Regions from separate parts of the Halalkalibacter sp. HAAS-P014 genome, predicted to be linked through region 1. Evidence: riboswitches for the same ligand, from Rfam matches in the RefSeq annotation. Region 1 holds a riboswitch; each other region holds the start of a gene.

Region 1 (5,953 bases):
GTCTACTTTTACTGTTTTAGTCTTCGCCTCTTCCACATTTCCAGCGTTATCTACGCTGTAATAAGAAACTTCATTTTCTCCCTCTTGTGTTACGGTGAATTCCGTTCCCTCTTCATACTCGGATCCATTAATTGAGTAATAGGTTGTTGCTACTCCACTTTTATCATCTGTCGCTGTCAGTTCGACCTTGAAGTCTGCCTTTACCCACTCATTAACTATATTTGAAAATGTTTCAGGGGCTGTCTTGTCTACTTTTACTGTTTCAGTCTTCGCCTCCTCCACATTTCCAGCGTTATCTACGCTGTAATAAGAAACTTCATTTTCTCCCTCTTGTGTTACGGTGAATTCCGTTCCCTCTTCATACTCGGATCCATTAATTGAGTAATAGGTTGTTGCTACTCCACTTTTATCATCTGTCGCTGTCAGTTCCACTTTGAAATCTTCATTTACCCACTGATCTATAATGTTTGATGTTGTCTCAGGCGGCGTGATATCACTAATGATCTCTACTGTAACAGCATTAGAATGGACAGATTCGCCAAAACGGTCATGAACAGCGGTTACGACATAGTTGTGAGTACCATCCTCAATATTTCTTACCCAAAAGTTAAGGCGGTCTGTTGTACCTAGAAGCACCGGTTCTCCTGTAACAATCTCATAAATGTTATAAGAACTGCTATATGGAATTTCATCCCAGTTGATTCGAATGTCATTTTCGTTTTCTGCTCCAATGCGAATAACGGGTGCTGAAACTTCTGGAAAGTCCAATGTTATGTTAATTTGACTCGCCTCATGAGATTCGCCAAAACGATCATTGTAGGACGTCACTTCAAATGCATATTCTCCCTCCGGCAAATCTCTAAACCATTGGTTCACACGGTCTGTCGTTTCAACCAACTCACGCTCTCCATCTATCCATTGATAAATATAATACTCTGTTGCAAATTCTGTTTCATTCCATCTTAACTGAATATCATTTCCATTCGCTAATCGTTCATTCAATCCGCTTGGCGCTTGCATTGTTGGGTGGACCAAATTTACTTCTAGCAATGCTGGTTCTGATTCTCCAAAACGGTCACTGTAGGACGTTACTTCAAAATGATAAACTTCCTCCGGCATATCTCTGAACCATTGATTTACGCGATCTGTTGTAGCCACTAATTCACGTTCACCATTAATCCATTGATAAATATTATATTCTAGCGCATATGATGTTTCATCCCATCTTAACTGGATGTCGTTTCCGTTTAGCAGCCTTTCATTTAATCCGATCGGTGCTTGCATTTTCGGATGAACTAAATCCACCTCTAATAATGAAGGTACGGATTCACCAAAGCGATCACTGTACGATGTTACTTCAAAATGATAATCTCCCTCTGGCATATCTCTGAACCATTGATTTTCACGATCTGTTGTAGCCACTAATTCCCTTTGCTCATCGATTAATTGATAAATTCGATATTCTGTGGCATAGTCAACTTCGTTCCATCTTAATTGGATATCATTTCCATTCGTAATTCTCTCATGTAACTCCTGTGGTGATTGCATTTGTGAATGGACTAAATTGATCATTAATTTCGATGCCTCGTTTGACTCCCCGAATCGATCACTATAGGATGTTACTTCAAACACATACTCTCCTTCTGGCATGTCCCTGAACCATTGACTTTCACGATCTGTTGTTTCAACTAGCTCTCTTTGGCCATCTATAATCTGATAAATTCGATATTCTGTTACAAATTCTACTTCATCCCATCTCAATTGGATGTCATTTCCATTAGCTAGTCTTTCATTTAAACCGGTCGGTGCTTGCATTTCTGGATGAACTAAGTTCATTTCCAATTGCGATGATTCGACTGATTCTCCGAAACGGTCACTATAGGATGATACTTCAAAATGATAGTCACCTTCAGGCATATTTCTGAACCATTGGTTCACTCGGTCTGTTGTTTCAACTAATTCGCGTTGCCCGTTGATCCATTGATAAATTTTATATTCTGCTGCATATTCTACTTCATCCCATCTCAGCTGAATATCATTTCCGTTTAGCAGCCTTTCATTTAAACCGGTTGGCGCTTGCATCTCTGGATGAACTAAAACAATGTTCAATAGTGCAGAATCAGACTCACCAAAGCGCTCATTATGTGATGTTACTTCAAAAGTGTATTCACCCTCCGGCATATTTCGAAACCACTGGTTTAACCGGTCTGTTGTTTCAACTAATTCTCGCTGGCCATCGATCCACTGATAGATATAATACTCTGTCGCATACTCCGCTTCATTCCATCTCAGTTGGATGTCGTTGCCGTTTGTATACCTTTCGTTTAAGCCCTCTGGTGCTTGCATTTCAGGATACACAACGTCAACTGTAACTGTTTGTGAACTGACCGACTCCTCATCACCTGATACAGATGTAATCGCATACGTGTAGGTCCCTTCAGCTAACCCTCTAATAATAGCTCTGTTTCTTGTAACCTCGGCAGTAAGAACCTGTTCCTCACTTACTTCATACACACGGTACTGGTTTACTCCTGAGACATCTTCCCAATCAATCCGGACATCACCAGGGTATGTCTGATTGACCGTTACATTTGCAGGAGCATCTAAATCATTAGATGCTAGTACAACAGAGGTTGGTAAAATTAATTGAAGCACCAATATCACTGCCATAAAAAATGCTAACTTGCTAGAATTTTTTTTCATTACTTTTGCCCCCTTTTCTAGAAAAAAGACCATAAAAAAAAGCCTTACAAGAAAGTAGGCATAAAGACTCCTATCATCTTGCGGTAACCGGCTACCATCTACCCAGAGGTAGGTCAGGCCCTTGGCTTTGCGTCTCATAGTTTCCTATGATTTGCCTTTTTCACTAGATATTTTCTATCATATCCATATTATGAGATTTGACTTATAAATTGTCAATACAATTCATTATTAGGAGTGTCTTTAAAGCTATATATCGATACTAAATTAGTCTTCCTTTTATAAAAATAGGAATATATTACTTTTAAACTGATAGTATAAACTAATTGATTGAGATAAACTTTCTCACAAATCTAATATCATTAATCTAGGCTGCTAATACCCTCTTATTTAACTTAATAATTAAACTTCGGCTGTTAGACACCCAAAAAGAACCTTAGAAATAATTTTTCTAAGGTTCCAAAGGGTACTAAAAATTAGTTTAGAAGTTGTAATACAGCTTGTGGCTGTTGATTTGCTTGAGCAAGCATTGATTGAGAAGCTTGGTTTAAGATGTTTGTTCTAGTGAACTCCATCATTTCTTTAGCCATATCAACGTCACGGATACGAGATTCAGCAGCTTGTAGGTTTTCAGACGCATTATCAAGGTTTTTGATAGTATGCTCTAAACGGTTTTGATTTGCTCCTAAATATGAACGCCATTCAGAAACCTTTTCAATAGCAGCATCTACTAAAGCAATATCAGCATCAAAAGATGTTCCGTCAGCAACGACTCCATCCACTGTAAGACCAGCTGAATCCAAATCTTCATCTAATGTTAAAGTAAGTTGTTGGCCGGCATTTGCTCCTATTTGTAAATCATAATCAAAGTTCCCATCAAGTAGCTTCTTGCCATTAAATTCTGTTCTCTCGGCAATACCATCTAACTCATTATTTAACTCTGTAATTTCATCTTGAATAGCTTTTAAATCTTCAGATTCTAGCGTACCTTCATTTCCGGCTTGAACTACCAATTCACGCATTCGCTGTAAAATTGCATGAGTCTCATTTAAAGCACCCTCAGCTGTTTGGATTAGAGAAATACCGTCTTGTGAATTACGTGACGCTTGATCTAAACCACGGATTTGTCCACGCATTTTTTCAGAAATCGATAGACCTGCAGCATCGTCACCAGCACGATTAATACGAAGACCTGAAGATAACTTCTCCATTGCGTTTGAATTTTGGTTAACGTTAATTCCCATTTGACGGTGTGCATTCATTGCAGATAAGTTGTTGTTAATAATCATAATAATTTTCCTCCTTGAAATTACTCCGCCCACGTCCTTGTGGTTGGATAAAAAGTAGTTAAGTTCGCTACATTGTAAGCGGCCGTCTCACAATGTAACTCCTTACACTATTATTATCGGAGTGCTTTTTTAAATGTTTAGTAGTTTTTTATATTTTTTTGATTATTTTTTCCTAGAAAAGTTATCCATTATCTAATCTTTACTAAATACCTCTGTATTTTCTAGCTTTTTTAGGTCTAAGTGCATAGATTTCTTTTTATTTTCTATTGATAAAAGTCACATTTTTGTCGATATAACTAGTATACAGTTCTTTTCTATTATATTTAATTTCGATTGAGGAGGTTTCGCTTGTTTTTTGGTTGCTAGTTTCATGAACGAGTGCACATACAATTGCTATTCTAACTTAGAAAAAGAGGAGACATTATGGACAAGACATCAATTATCGGAATTATTTTAGGGTTTACAGCCGTCTTGCTTGGCTTAATTTTTAAAGGTACGAGCTTGGCTGTTTTGTTAAATCCGGCTGCATTTTTTATTATTATCGTCGGTACAATTGCTACGATCTTAATCGGTTTTCCGGGAAGCGAGATTAAGAGAATCCCTAAGTTGTTTGGGGTGTTATTGAAAAATCAAAAGCAGCCAGACACTGCTGAGGTGATTCAGCTTTTCACTAGATATAGTTCACTCGCCCGTAAAGAGGGGTTGCTTGCGTTGGAGCAGGAGATCGATTCGGTTGAAGATCCGTTTTTAAAGCAAGGCTTAAAAATGATCGTCGATGGGCAGGAAGCGGATTTTATTCGCGATACAATGGATGAAGAACTTAATGCAATTGAAGAGCGTCATGCTGCTGGGGCGCAAATTTTTACACAGGCTGGTACGTATGCTCCGACACTTGGGGTGCTTGGAGCAGTGCTCGGTTTGATCGCGGCGCTTGGGGATTTAAATGATATGGATGCACTTGGTTATGCGATTGCGGCAGCGTTTGTGGCGACGTTGTTTGGGATTTTCACTGGGTATGTTTTGTGGCATCCGTTTGCCAATAAGTTAAAGCGTAAGTCTAAGATTGAGATTATGACGAAGAGCTTAATGATTGAGGGAATTTTATCGGTTCAAGCAGGAGTTCCTCCTCGTGCGATCAGCGATAAGTTGATTGTGTATGTGCCTCAATCTGAACGAAGTAAAGTGGAAGAGATTATGAACCAAGGAGAGAGCGTGAATGGCTAGGAGGAGAAAGAACCATCATGAAGATCATGTTGATGAATCGTGGTTAATTCCTTATGCCGATGTTCTTACATTGTTGCTGGCACTTTTTATCGTGTTGTTTGCGATGAGTTCGGTTGATGCTGAGAAATATCAACAGTTAATGGGGGTTTTTAATGATCAATTCCAAGGGGGGACTGGGATTATGGAGCACCCTTCGCCAGTTTCAAGTTCGTCTCCTTCCCCAGATCAACATGAGGATCAAGTAGAAAAGGACGATCGTGATCAGGCAGTGCAGCAGGAGAACCTCGACTTACGCAAGCTTAAAGAGGAAATTGATCACTATATTGAAGAGCATGACTTGGATTCGGATTTAGAAACACAGCTTTCAGAGGACGGATTGTTGCTGACGATTTTGGATAATGCGCTCTTTTATTCGGGAAGTGCTGATGTAAGACCGGATGCAGTCAGACTCGCTGAACAAGTTTCAGATTTATTAATTTCTGATCCACCACGGAGAATTGTTGTTGCTGGGCACACCGATGATATTCCGATTAGCAACGCAAACTTTCGCTCCAATTGGGACTTGAGTGCTCAACGTGCCTTAAATTTCATGAAAATTTTAATTGATAACGAGGACTTGAATCCACAAAACTTGAGTGCAACAGGGTATGGTGAGTATCATCCCGTTGCTTCAAACGAGACCGAAGCAGGCAGAAGCCAAAACCGGCGTGTCGAAGTATTGATTATCCCGAATTATCAAT
Region 2 (5,953 bases), on a different contig from region 1:
TATACTATAATTACCTGAATAATCGGATTAGTCTGCGCAAAAAAACAGGCTGTTGAGAAAACTTTCTCAACAGCCTGAGGCCCCAATATATTGGGGTCTTTTCTGCGTATGTAGCATTGGTAAAATATGAACATAAAACAATGATTGATAGACTATGACAATTATCGATATAATAGAACAATGTATGCAACGTATAGAAGGGGAGTGAGTGAGTACATGAAAACAAGTTCTGAGGTCATTACTTGGGTTGAAGGGTTATTGCCGTTTGGCATCAAGCCCGGTTTAGAGAGAATGAAATGGATACTAGAACGTCTTGGGAATCCAGAACAGAAAATAAAGGCTGTCCATATCGCTGGGACAAACGGAAAAGGTTCGACGATTAGTTTTATGAGGCATGTCTTAGAAGAGTCTGGTTATAATGTGGGAACCTTTACGTCTCCTAGCATCGAGTTCTTTGAAGAGCGAATTTCGATCAATGGTATCCCGATTGATGAACAGTCGCTTGTTTTATGTGGGAATCGCATTCGCCCGTTAGTAGAAGAACTAGCAACTACAGACCTTGGAAGTCCGACAGAATTTGAAGTGCTGACAACCATTGCGTTTGAGTATTTTGCTACGATTGCAAAGCCAGATGTTGTACTGTTAGAAGTTGGTTTAGGTGGACGTTTAGACTCAACCAATGTAATTCATCCGATTCTTTCAGTCATTACCTCTATCGGATTTGATCATATGCATATACTTGGCAAAACAGTTGAGGAGATTACCACGGAAAAGGCTGGAATCATTAAGAAACACATTCCAGTTGTATCTGGAGTTTCTCAGCAAAGTGCGAAAGAGGTTGTACAGAAAACCTCAACAAAGCAGCTAGCAGAATTGTTTCAATTAGGTACGGATTTTAGCGAGCGAATTGTGACTAATAATGAACAGAAACAAGTTTTTACTTACCTTCAAAAAGATGACGAAACATTTGATGTCACCATTCAAATGCAAGGACCACATCAAAGGAAAAATGGAGCTGTGGCAATTAAGGCTTTACAAGTTTTAACAAATAAATATTTATATAGGGTAACAGAACAAGATATCCAACGTGGGCTTGAAAAGGCCACGTGGCTAGGACGCTTTGAACAAATAAGTGACCATCCTCCTATCATTATTGACGGAGCTCATAACGAAGAAGGAATAGAAGCGCTAGCAAATACGTTAAAACAACATTATCCAGACAAAACGTTTCGCTTTATAGTGGCAGCGACTAAGGAAAAGGAAGTCGCCAATTTATTGAAGCCGTTAACTAGATTCGATGCTGAGTTTACGTTTACAACCTTTGACTTTGAACGTGCAGCAAAAGCCCATGACTTATATAGGGAAGCGCCTGTCGCTAAAAAGAAGATAGAAGAAAATTGGGAACAAGCGTTAGCAACAGAAATAGATGCACTGAATGAAAATGACTTATTAATTGTATGTGGGTCACTTTACTTTATAGCAAAGGTCAGAAAATACTTGTTAAGTAAAGATGAAACAGCACTAATGATCAACAGATAATGTGTTTAGGAAGCAATGACTGTGGGTAAACATAACTTAGTAGTAGAACCTCGTAGTGAAACTATTTACTTCTGAAGAGCCGGACTGCTGCTGTATCAATAGTCCTTTTGATTAATTTGGAAAATTGTCGATATTTCTGGAAAGCTTCAAAATCTAGGAAATTAGTATTGACTTTAATTCCGAAAAAAAATACACTAAATGTAACAAATGAACACACTTGGAAGCGATGAAATACGACTTGTATCTGGGCACCTAAAAGTCGTATTGAGCCACTGGTGCAACCGGCCTTTTGTCTACTTTAGTAAGTTGAAATGCAAAAGGCTTTTTTGTTTGCTCAATTCCTTTCATTTGGCTGATTTTGTTAAAAATGAGTCTGGTTTTATGGGTCTTTATTACTATCTTAGATGATTTTGAAAAATGAAAAAGGGGATAGAGAAATGAGAAAATTGATTAAAGAACGCCTGAAAAATCAAAAAGGGTTAACGCTGATTGAGTTATTGGTTGTAGTTGTGATTTTGGGGATTATTGCTGCGATTGTAATTCCGATGGTTATGGGAAATACGGATGAGGCGAATGCGAACACAAATTTACAAAATGCTAGTATTATTGTTGATGCGGCTAATCGATATCAAGTTTTAAACGGTACTGTTCCTGAGGCTTCTCATCTTTTATTAGAAGAAACTAATGAAGGCCTTCATGTAGGTGGTCCGTTTATTAGTGCTATTCCAGAAGCGGTCGGTGCAGGTTGTGAAAGTCCTTTTGCTATAGATGATGATAATGGTGTAATTAAAGCAGTTTTCCCGAATGACGATTGCCCAGGCTATGATGCTGATTTACATTTGAGTGAGGATTAAAGTTTACTAATTAAAGCTGTCGCTATATTTCAGCGACAGCTTTTCTTAAATAATACCAAAAAAGGAGGAAAGACATGCTCATTGACATATACGTTATCCTAATAGCCCTCATACTCGGCAGCTTCTTCAACGTCGTCGCCATTCGTTTACTACAAAAAGAGTCAGTCGCATTCCCTCCTTCTCATTGTCCTCACTGCAAGCACAAGCTGTCTATTCTTGATCTTGTACCTGTCTTTAGTTATCTCTTCTTAAAGGGCAAATGTCGTTATTGCCAAGTGAAGATTTCTCCTCTATATCCGTTTGGGGAATTGTTAACGGCTTCATCTATGTTTGTTGTTTATAAGTTTGTTGGATTAGAGTGGGAATTGATTCCGGCGCTTTTACTCACGGTTTTACTAGTATTAGCAGTGTTAACAGATATTCGTGAGCAGTTGATTTTGGATAAAGTTACGTTTCCGATGCTTGGTCTTTTGCTAATTAGCCGTTTCTTTATTGGCACGGAGTCGTTTTGGTTTTATTTAGCAGGTGGGGTTGTTGGTTTTGTATTGTTACTAGTTATTGCGATTGCCAGCCGTGGTGGCATGGGTGGTGGCGATATAAAGCTTTATGCAGCCATTGGTGTCGCGCTAGGTCCTTGGTTAACGTTGATGAGCCTGATGCTTGCTGCATTTGCAGGTGCTCTTGTCGGTGGGGTATTGATGCTTTTAGGGGTGGTTAAACATAAGCAACCGATTGCGTTTGGACCGTTTATTTTAATTGGTACGATTGTAGCTTATTTGTTTGGGTTTGAGATTTGGTATTGGTACACAAGTTTTTTATAGGAGGTTAGTGGAATGAGAGATGAGAAAGGTGTAACGTTAGTTGAATTGCTAGTTGCGATTGTTATCGCTGGAATCATCCTCGTTCCCCTATTAACGATCATGACTGGTACGTTTACGCGCACAGTCAGTCAAGAGCAAGAGACGGTTAATGCCTATATCGCTCAGAGTGTGATGGAAAAGGTAAGAATGAACAGTTCCGAACATCAGTTAATCGAAGGAAGCTATTGTTGGAACGGTGTCGAATGTGAACCCTTACCTGATTTTTATATCGATGGGGATTTAGAAATCAATCACGACTATACCATTTATGTGGAAGTTAAGAGTTATTCAGATAGAGATCATTTTTATGAAGTTTTAGTAACGGTCAGCAATGATTCCTTGGTGTCACATGGTCCTACTAGTGGTGTCGTTGAAAAAAAGAATGAGATCGAGCTAGTAACGGTGGTGAAAAAAAATGAATAGCAATAATGAGCGAGGGATAACACTAGTGGAATTGCTCGTTATCATTGTCATCATGGGGGCTATTAGCACTCCGATTTTTATGATGGTTTCACTGTCGTTGAATACTGAACGAGATGTTTCCACACGAAATGAGATACAACGAGAAGCCCGTTTTATTATGGAATATATAACGGAAAAAATGCGTGATAAAGATGTAGGATGGATCCAAAAGAACGAAACTACTCAAATTTGGTTCTTGTGCAAAGGTGAACAAAATCAGGAAGGCGATGAAGAGTGCTCCGATGTTTTCTTAACCTATGAAGAAGCTAATAAAACAATGAGGCTCGGTGTTGGAGGAAATGTTCTTTCTACAGATATTGAGAATTTTGACTTTCCTGGTTTCGGGGAAAGTGGCCAAGTTGTATTGAGAATTGATAAGGCTGATGAAAGCCTTGAATTAAGAAGTGATATCTATACTAATCGTTTTAATGAAGAGGATGAATAACATGAAAAAGCACATTCAATCTGAACAAGGGGCTGCCCTTATATTAGTTCTCTTTGTTATTGTTTTTCTTTCCATAGTTGGACTGTCGATGTTAACACAAACGACGTACAGCCAAAAGTCGATAGTTCAAAATAAAGTGATTGAAGGTCAATTTTATATGTTGGAAGGTGGACTTGACTTATTTCTAGATTATATTTATCAGGATGTCGGGGAAGAAGAGCTTTTTTCCTTTTTTGAGCATTATTTGTCAGAAGAGAAAGTCTTTACTGATGATGTATATGTCATTGATGGAAACACAATCATGTTTACAATCTCATCTGAAGTAATATCTGATGAAGAGTTGCAGAGCGAACCAAATGAAGAGGTACATGAACAGCTAATGGAAGCGACAATTACTGCGAGTGTGCAAAACGATCCCCAAATAGAACGCGAACTCTTGATGCATATTAACAAAGAGATTATCAATAGATACTTTGGGCAAGGGGTTTCTATTAATTATATTGGTGGGAATGTTGATGCAGAGACGAAACAAGTAAAGTTGTCTGCTGAAGAAATTATTCAGATCACGAACGATCAATATAATAGCGTTGTTGATAAATATAGCAAATTGATACACGAGAAATATGGGTATCATTACAATTTTTCTGGACAGCAACCTCATACAGGTTTTCAGCAAATACCTAATAGTTGTCAAGATACACCTAACCCATTTACGATAGGCGAATTAGTAATTAAAACGTGCAAAAATTTATCAGCGCCATTTAATGTTCCCGAAAATGAAATTTATATAGTAGATGAGGTCGAGATAACGGGGAATAGTCACGTTACTGTGGACGGTTTGTTACTTGCTGATTACTTACGAATTAACGGGACTCCAACTCTTACTGTTAATACAGGAATCATTGCTAGAGATTTTGTCATGGGAGGAAAAGGGAATCCAGAAAGTCCACCAGCCGGGCAAAATCTAAGTGTAGAAGGTGCTGCAAATGGTATACCGTGTGATTTACTTAATGGTACACTAATTGATTGTGGCAAAGTGGATAATTTAGAGCATGTTACAGTTGAGTATGGCGAAAATTATGAGTACGAGGTCGTATCATATAGAACATTAAGATAAAGAGAATGAGGTGTAAGTAATGTTCTTCAACAATAAGTATTCAGGCATGGACTTTCGTGACAAGAAGGTAACCTTTGCTACGATTAAAATGGATAGACAGCTGCCTGTACTAGTGGGGGTTTTTGAGACTCCGGTTTCGAAAGGGATAATGGATGATGGAGCAGTTGTAGAAGTTGAAGCGTTATCTGAAGCGATCGAGACGTTTTTAGAAAATAAAAAACAAAGTTCAAAACGAGTTCATCTTGCCATTCCTACTCAAAATACGTTAATTCGAAAGATAAATACATTGCCAGATCTAGAAGAGAAGGATTTAGCGAAACTCATTAAGTTTCAAATTGGAGAAACAATTCACCTTCCATTTGATGAACCGATTTATGACTTTGTGAAAATCGGATCGCTTAATATTAACCGTCCTAATGCTTACTTAGAAAATGAAGACTTTACAGTTGAGGATTTAGCAAGAAATAATAACCAGGACGAGCCCCGGAGTGAGATCCTCTTCTTTGCAACATCAAGACAAATTTCTGAAGAGCTAATGGAAGCTTGTGAAGATGCCGGCTTTAAACCCCAAACGGCCGAGATTCGTGGTCTGGCTCTACAGCGATTGATATTGAATCTTCATCCTCGTTGGTTAAGAGGAGTGGAGATGATCATTGATGTAGAAGAAGAGATTCTA
Region 3 (5,953 bases), on a different contig from region 1:
AAGCTGATAATTTGTATCAGAATATTGAGCCTTTTTACCAGGAACAAATTTCGGTTTCTTTTGTTTTGCACTCGCTATTGCTCTTTCGAAGCCCCAACTCTGATCGTTTCCTGATGTTAAATCCTTAACCACATCAGAAGAAAAGTAATCTGGAATTCCCGATGTGTTGGACATTAAGTGTTTAATTGTTATATCTTTAGAGTATTCTTTTCCTTTAAATAGGTGGAGTTCATGTAGAATTTCATCTGACAAATAATCTGAGATTTTATTTTGTAGGTTCAGACAGTTTCTTGACCTTAAGTTTAGTACAACTGCCGTGACGTATAATTTTGTTACGCTTGCAATAAAATATGGCTTATTTGTAGTTAGATTTCCAGCCCCGTGTAAGATCGACAAAGAATTGTCCCCATCTTCGACACATAATACAGCACCATATATGTTTTTCTTTGATACCGCAGTTGAAACTACTTCAGCAATAAATGAAGAATCAATTGTTCGTAACAACTATAACATTCCCCTCTCATTTAATAGAGTCTCTACTATATCATCTTCCAAGAGAATAATTTTTCAAGTATCAACAGTGATAAGGTTCTTCATCTAAATTCTTATATTCATATCCTTGATCCTTATAGCATTATTATTGTTCGATTTCTGCTGAATACTTCAATAAAATGATACTGCCGTAAAGCCTCCGTTAAGGTGCAATTTTTTATAGAAGAGCTAAACCAAAAATGAAAAAAGATGATGTTGAATAGTAATAATAACAATGGAATCCATAAATTGACTTTTTTGATTCATTATTATTCATATCAAATATCCCAGAGTCCAAAAAGAGTTCCTGACACCCGGTGCAGTCAAGTGTTACTGCACTCGGAGTCAGGCGTTATGTTAGGTAGAAGTAATTTAATTCAATAGTTGTTACATATATACCCTCATATGTCGATTGTGGCTCTAGTGTTAACGATAACGCAACGGGACTAAAATGAATCAGGTAAGAGCCTATTAGTCAACGAGCCTTGAGGAAGATATTTCTTAACAAAGCGATAGGCTTGTAAGTCTAATTCATTAAGGTTTGGCTTTCTACCTAATTTCCTCGAAAACTCCTCTCTAAAAGAAAAGACTCCATATGTAAAACAACAACAGTCTGATCCTCCGTATCTATTAGAATTGCATACTTTGTAATTACACTCATAAATTACTCCTTTTGCAATGAATATCTCCAATACATCTTTTCCAGACTATTGCTTTTCACCATTCTTTCTGCATCTATAAAAATATGCAACCTTTTTAGAAAGGTCCACTTACGATATTCCACACTAATGTCGTTTCATAATATGTATCACTTTCTTGTTTACTTATGTTTGATGGGGGATGATACTTTAGTGAATTTGTTCCAAAGTTAATGTGATAAGTCCCCATTCCTTCACCTAGATCAGCAAATAGGACTCTCGTTGGAATAGTATCATAAATTTTATATGTCTGGTCATCAACCCAATTGGGTGAAGGAGCAGATCCATTCTCTGCTATGATATTTGCACCTGCAGCATTGAGTACCAATTTTCCCTTTTCTTCCTCTTTGGTTCTTTCATTCGAATCTACTTGTTTTAGTGGGGTTGATTTTAACAATAACCTCCACCCCGAACCTGATCCACTTGCATCAACAACTGTCAGCGTTCCTACATCTCCAAATGCAGTTTCGGTTTTCTCATTATACCTTAGCACTACATTTTCTTTTGAAGAAAAAACATTCAATGTTCCACCAGTAATGGTGAAGTTTACCAATGAATGATTCTGTGATGAATTAACTGTCAGTATATTCATAAAGAAAACAACCATAAAAGTAGCGAGAAGAACTTGCTTATTAATTTTTCTTGTTGATGTTTCTTGTAACTTAAACAATGGTAGCACCTCTCTCAGTGCTACCATTATATAGGAAACAAATTAACAGTTTAAGCAATTTCCTCAGGTAATATTAGGTAATCCCTTGATTTACTTTTTCCTTGAACCTAGCCAGTAAAAGAAACCGGCTAAAGTGACACCACTTATAACCCATACCCACACTGGAATCCCTCTTGGCGCCGATACAGGAGCATCTTCCCTTATCTCTTCATACTCTCTCACTTGTTCTCTTTCAATTTCAAACGTTCGTTCAGCCGTTATCTCCTCATCAAGTACATTTGCTGATATAAAAACATTATACAGACCAGGGTCTAGTGAACCATGCGTCCACGGAACTGGAAACCGAATCTCCGTATGGGGCACCATCGTAAATGGTTCAAATTCACCAGTAAATAATTCTTCACCACTGTCATTTTCAACTCTATAGTGACCATGTGTACCTCTTAAAATCATTTGAGCACCGTTAATAAACTCCATGAACAATTCCAGTCCAGATGGATTAACGTTAATTCCTACATCGCCCATTGCAAAGTTTTGAGATGCTGTGTTTGGTAAATCAAGTTGCACCGCGAGTGTAAACGTAACTTCATTTCTGATGATAAAACCAATATCTCCTTCTGTATCATGAGATTCGATTTCATCAAGAGTGTCTTCACCTATAGAAGCAAATAAAAGTCCACCTAAAAATGTTCCTTCATCGACAGTAGGAACCGAAATATGTATTGGGACTTCCACCGTTTCATTTGCATCTAGTTCGATAAAAGGTTCAACATCCAATAATTCTGACATAAGGGTAGCATTGTCCAATATTTTTGTATTTTCCGATTCTATAATATCTTCATACAAAATTCCTCCAGTTGGAGCCGTATAAGAATTTAAAGGAAGTACTTGAACAGTTATTTCATGATCTCTCTTATTGTGAATACGAGCATATATCGTTTGATCATCGCCTGGTTTCACGTCTAAATGATAGTAACCACTTACACCTTCGATTTGCGTATCAGGTAAGATCGCTTCAACAGAAAAAGGAGCATCCATTTCTTGCTGAGCGTTAGTTTTCTCTAAGAATAAGTTGTTTATTATCGTAACTATAACAAAAAAACATAAAATATAGACCAAAATGCGACTATACATTCCTATCAAACACTCCTTTCACCTGTTAGTCTATCCCAAATGAAGTTGATTTTATTAACGCAAAAAAAACAACCATGCTTTTAACATGGTTGTTCGTACATCATCTATTATTGTTTAGGACCTTGAGTCAAGTTCCATGTAATTACAGTTGTATAATGACCTGCTAACGCTGTATCAGGACTTAGAGTTAATGTTAACGCATTGCCACCAAAAATTGTGTTAAACGTTCCAAGACCTTGTCCCTCTTGCGCATCCAAAACAGTTACTCCGTATACATTATCTAAGTTGCCACTACCTGGTGTTAGAACCGTAGCATCTGAAGACCCTGCTTCTGCTTGTACAGTAGGTTCGACAATAGCAAGAGAGTTAGCTGGTAACGTATGATTATCGGTAGTTCTCTTTAATGATGATGCTGTTGCACTTACATTCCAGCCACTTCCAGCACCAGTTGGATCAACCACTTTAAGGTTACCTAAATTGGCTGAAGTTGTTTGAATTGTACCATCTAATGTTAATCCTTCAAATGTTACTGGTTCAGGTACTTCAATCTTTAAAGTTCCTCCAGTAACTTCAGCAGTTCCAGTTGTTGTTTCTGATGCAAATGAAACATTTGCGAAAACACCAAAAGATAATGCGAATACTGATAAAGTAGTTACTAATTTTTTCATGTATAAATTCCTCCCGAAAGGTAATTTTTTTGAGATAATCTATACCCCACTCACCTTTATCCTTTTTTAGGCATTAAAAAATTCCTACCATAAAACTTAAAGTCTATAAAAAGGTAAGAATAGAAAGGAAGTATACGTAACTACTTCTTTTCATTCTTTAGCAACCTGTCGACCTTAGCAATAACTTACCTTAGGCACATGGCTTTGCGTCATCGCCTTTCAACGATTTTGCCTTTTATAAAGGAATGAACTATATGAAATTGTTCTATCAGATGGCGTGTGATATATCTTACATGGATTATCATAACGGGAATATTAAAAGTAATCTAGTCATTAAATATTTCCATTGTTACCAAAGGAAAATATAGAACAATGTATTAGTAGGTAATAATAAGAATATCGCCTAAAATGATAAAGGCTCCTCCATCAACATAACGAAAATCCGGAAATCATAGAAAAACAAAAGTGACTGCACCTTCTTTGTCTCAAGAATTTCCCCAAAAAGAAAAAGTGCTCCATCCTGCACAGATTAGCACTTTTTGCTTAGATTTATAAAAAAATTAATATTGTATTCGGCAAGTAATAAATGTAACTTTACCTTCCAAATAACAACATGACTTTATTATTGGAATGGGTGAGTATTGTGGACAGTTCGAGCCAGCCGTGCCAAGTTTTGAACCATGAATGTGGATGTTAGAGCCAGTGACTGTGGAAAGGAGAGCCAAGTTCTTTTCTATGTACTTTTGTTCAATATTTTGCTCCTATTTTCAAAAAAGTATTGGAAACCATATAATAAAATTGCCTTATAAAATATATAGATAAAAAATTGAAAGTGATTCAATTGAGCTAATGTAACCACTCTAAATTTTTTGGTTAGATTAATAATTGGAAAAGCGAATAAAGCGTCTATAATAGCATTTAGTAGTATAAACCGTTTAAAATTCCCATAAGTCCACCTTAAAATCCACATAGATCCGATTAAAAATGGACCTACATGATAAGGAAATTCCCCTAATATATAGGATTTAGGCTTATTATAAAAAAACCACCATTTTCGTTGTTTACCAATTAAAGTATCAGTAAAATGTACAAGTAAAACAAGAATTGACGCAGGTAAGAATCTTTTAATATTACGTATGCCTAAGATGGGTAATGTAACCCACGATAGCACAATCATTACAAAGTTAACCAATACCTGGCTTCTCAATGACATAATGTCCTCCATATTATAGGTTGATTACTTTTATTTTTAACTATTATTTTACACAACAGTCAATGTTATTCTAATTTAAATTAACCTACTACTTTATTTTAAGTTCATTCTTCACAAAGTCACATTAAAATGAAAAGATCTGTTGCATTGAGTCTACTATGTAGTAAGACCATGATCTCACTACGCCTTTTACTCTGCATCACTTGATGATAATTAATTCATGATTCAAAAAAGCATACCCATCTTAAACGTTACCACATACCATAAAATAAGGTTTCTACGATTGGGAGGCAGTATTTATGTATAGACAGCAAGCAAGAATACCAAGAAACTGTCCACAGGGGTTTTTGGGTCGGTATACCGTAATTCCAGGAGACACGTTCTATACCATTGCGCAGATGTTTAGAGTAAGAATTGAAACACTTGCATTCAATAATCCCCATATTCCAAATCCTAATGTATTATTCCCCGGAGACATTCTCTGCGTTCCTGGTTTAATCCCTTACCCCTGCTGTACGTCTTTACAGCCCCGAGGGAGTGCACCATTCGGTACAGGAGGCGTAGCTTATGTGAATTTCGCTCCAAGAGGAGGTCAGGCTGTGAGCATTATGGCAACCTTACCGCAGCCTCAAGTTTTCGGTAATTTTGACAAGTATACAGGTGAAATGATCATTCTCGGAACTGGAAGCTTTAGAACCCAGTTATTTGCTACTCCCGAAGACCCACCTATTTGGTCATCCCGAATAGAACTTCCTACCGCTGCATCCGTTACGCCAAACTCGCGTGTGTTAGTACGCCCTTTTAATTCGTTGGCCGGCACTTCAGGTGCTCCTGTCTTAGAAGGCATAATTCTTGTTGGAAATTGCCAATAACATCAATAGAAGCAAAAGGAGCTGTCCTTCGTCATTTGTGAAAAGGTTCCTGTCCCCCATTACTTTAAAGTGCCGGGGGTCAGGAACCTTTTTTCGCGTTAGCCCTTGGGATTTTTAAAGTCCTATTTCATCTACTGCATAAGTAGCATCTTCATTGCTAAAACCTT

The links. Region 1 has a riboswitch for cyclic di-GMP ahead of AC1FXZ_RS07810 (OmpL47-type beta-barrel domain-containing protein). Riboswitches for the same ligand answer to the same signal wherever they lie in the genome.
Region 2: linked by a shared signal. The riboswitch ahead of AC1FXZ_RS18515 (type II secretion system protein) and the one ahead of AC1FXZ_RS07810 (OmpL47-type beta-barrel domain-containing protein) in region 1 are both predicted to bind cyclic di-GMP.
Region 3: linked by a shared signal. The riboswitch ahead of AC1FXZ_RS14305 (WxL domain-containing protein) and the one ahead of AC1FXZ_RS07810 (OmpL47-type beta-barrel domain-containing protein) in region 1 are both predicted to bind cyclic di-GMP.

Annotation. Positions count from the first base shown of each region.
Region 1 covers NZ_JBWQTV010000010.1:32,352-38,304, forward strand. Annotated here, with positions in the region: gene AC1FXZ_RS07810 (OmpL47-type beta-barrel domain-containing protein) at 1-2,703, opposite strand, end outside; cyclic di-GMP riboswitch class I at 2,783-2,869, opposite strand; gene AC1FXZ_RS07815 (flagellin N-terminal helical domain-containing protein) at 3,177-3,989, opposite strand; gene motA (flagellar motor stator protein MotA) at 4,413-5,213, shown strand; gene motB (flagellar motor protein MotB) at 5,206-5,953, shown strand, end outside.
Region 2 covers NZ_JBWQTV010000024.1:43-5,995, forward strand. Annotated here, with positions in the region: gene AC1FXZ_RS18510 (bifunctional folylpolyglutamate synthase/dihydrofolate synthase) at 217-1,539, shown strand; cyclic di-GMP riboswitch class II at 1,750-1,835, shown strand; gene AC1FXZ_RS18515 (type II secretion system protein) at 1,977-2,393, shown strand; gene AC1FXZ_RS18520 (prepilin peptidase) at 2,468-3,214, shown strand; gene AC1FXZ_RS18525 (type IV pilus modification PilV family protein) at 3,227-3,676, shown strand; gene AC1FXZ_RS18530 (PilW family protein) at 3,669-4,160, shown strand; gene AC1FXZ_RS18535 (hypothetical protein) at 4,162-5,277, shown strand; gene pilM (type IV pilus biogenesis protein PilM) at 5,297-5,953, shown strand, end outside.
Region 3 covers NZ_JBWQTV010000017.1:20,678-26,630, reverse strand. Annotated here, with positions in the region: gene AC1FXZ_RS14320 (serine hydrolase domain-containing protein) at 1-504, opposite strand, end outside; gene AC1FXZ_RS14315 (WxL domain-containing protein) at 1,288-1,899, opposite strand; gene AC1FXZ_RS14310 (DUF916 domain-containing protein) at 1,990-3,033, opposite strand; gene AC1FXZ_RS14305 (WxL domain-containing protein) at 3,141-3,701, opposite strand; cyclic di-GMP riboswitch class I at 3,858-3,944, opposite strand; gene AC1FXZ_RS14300 (LysM peptidoglycan-binding domain-containing protein) at 5,214-5,786, shown strand; gene AC1FXZ_RS14295 (Ltp family lipoprotein) at 5,901-5,953, opposite strand, start outside.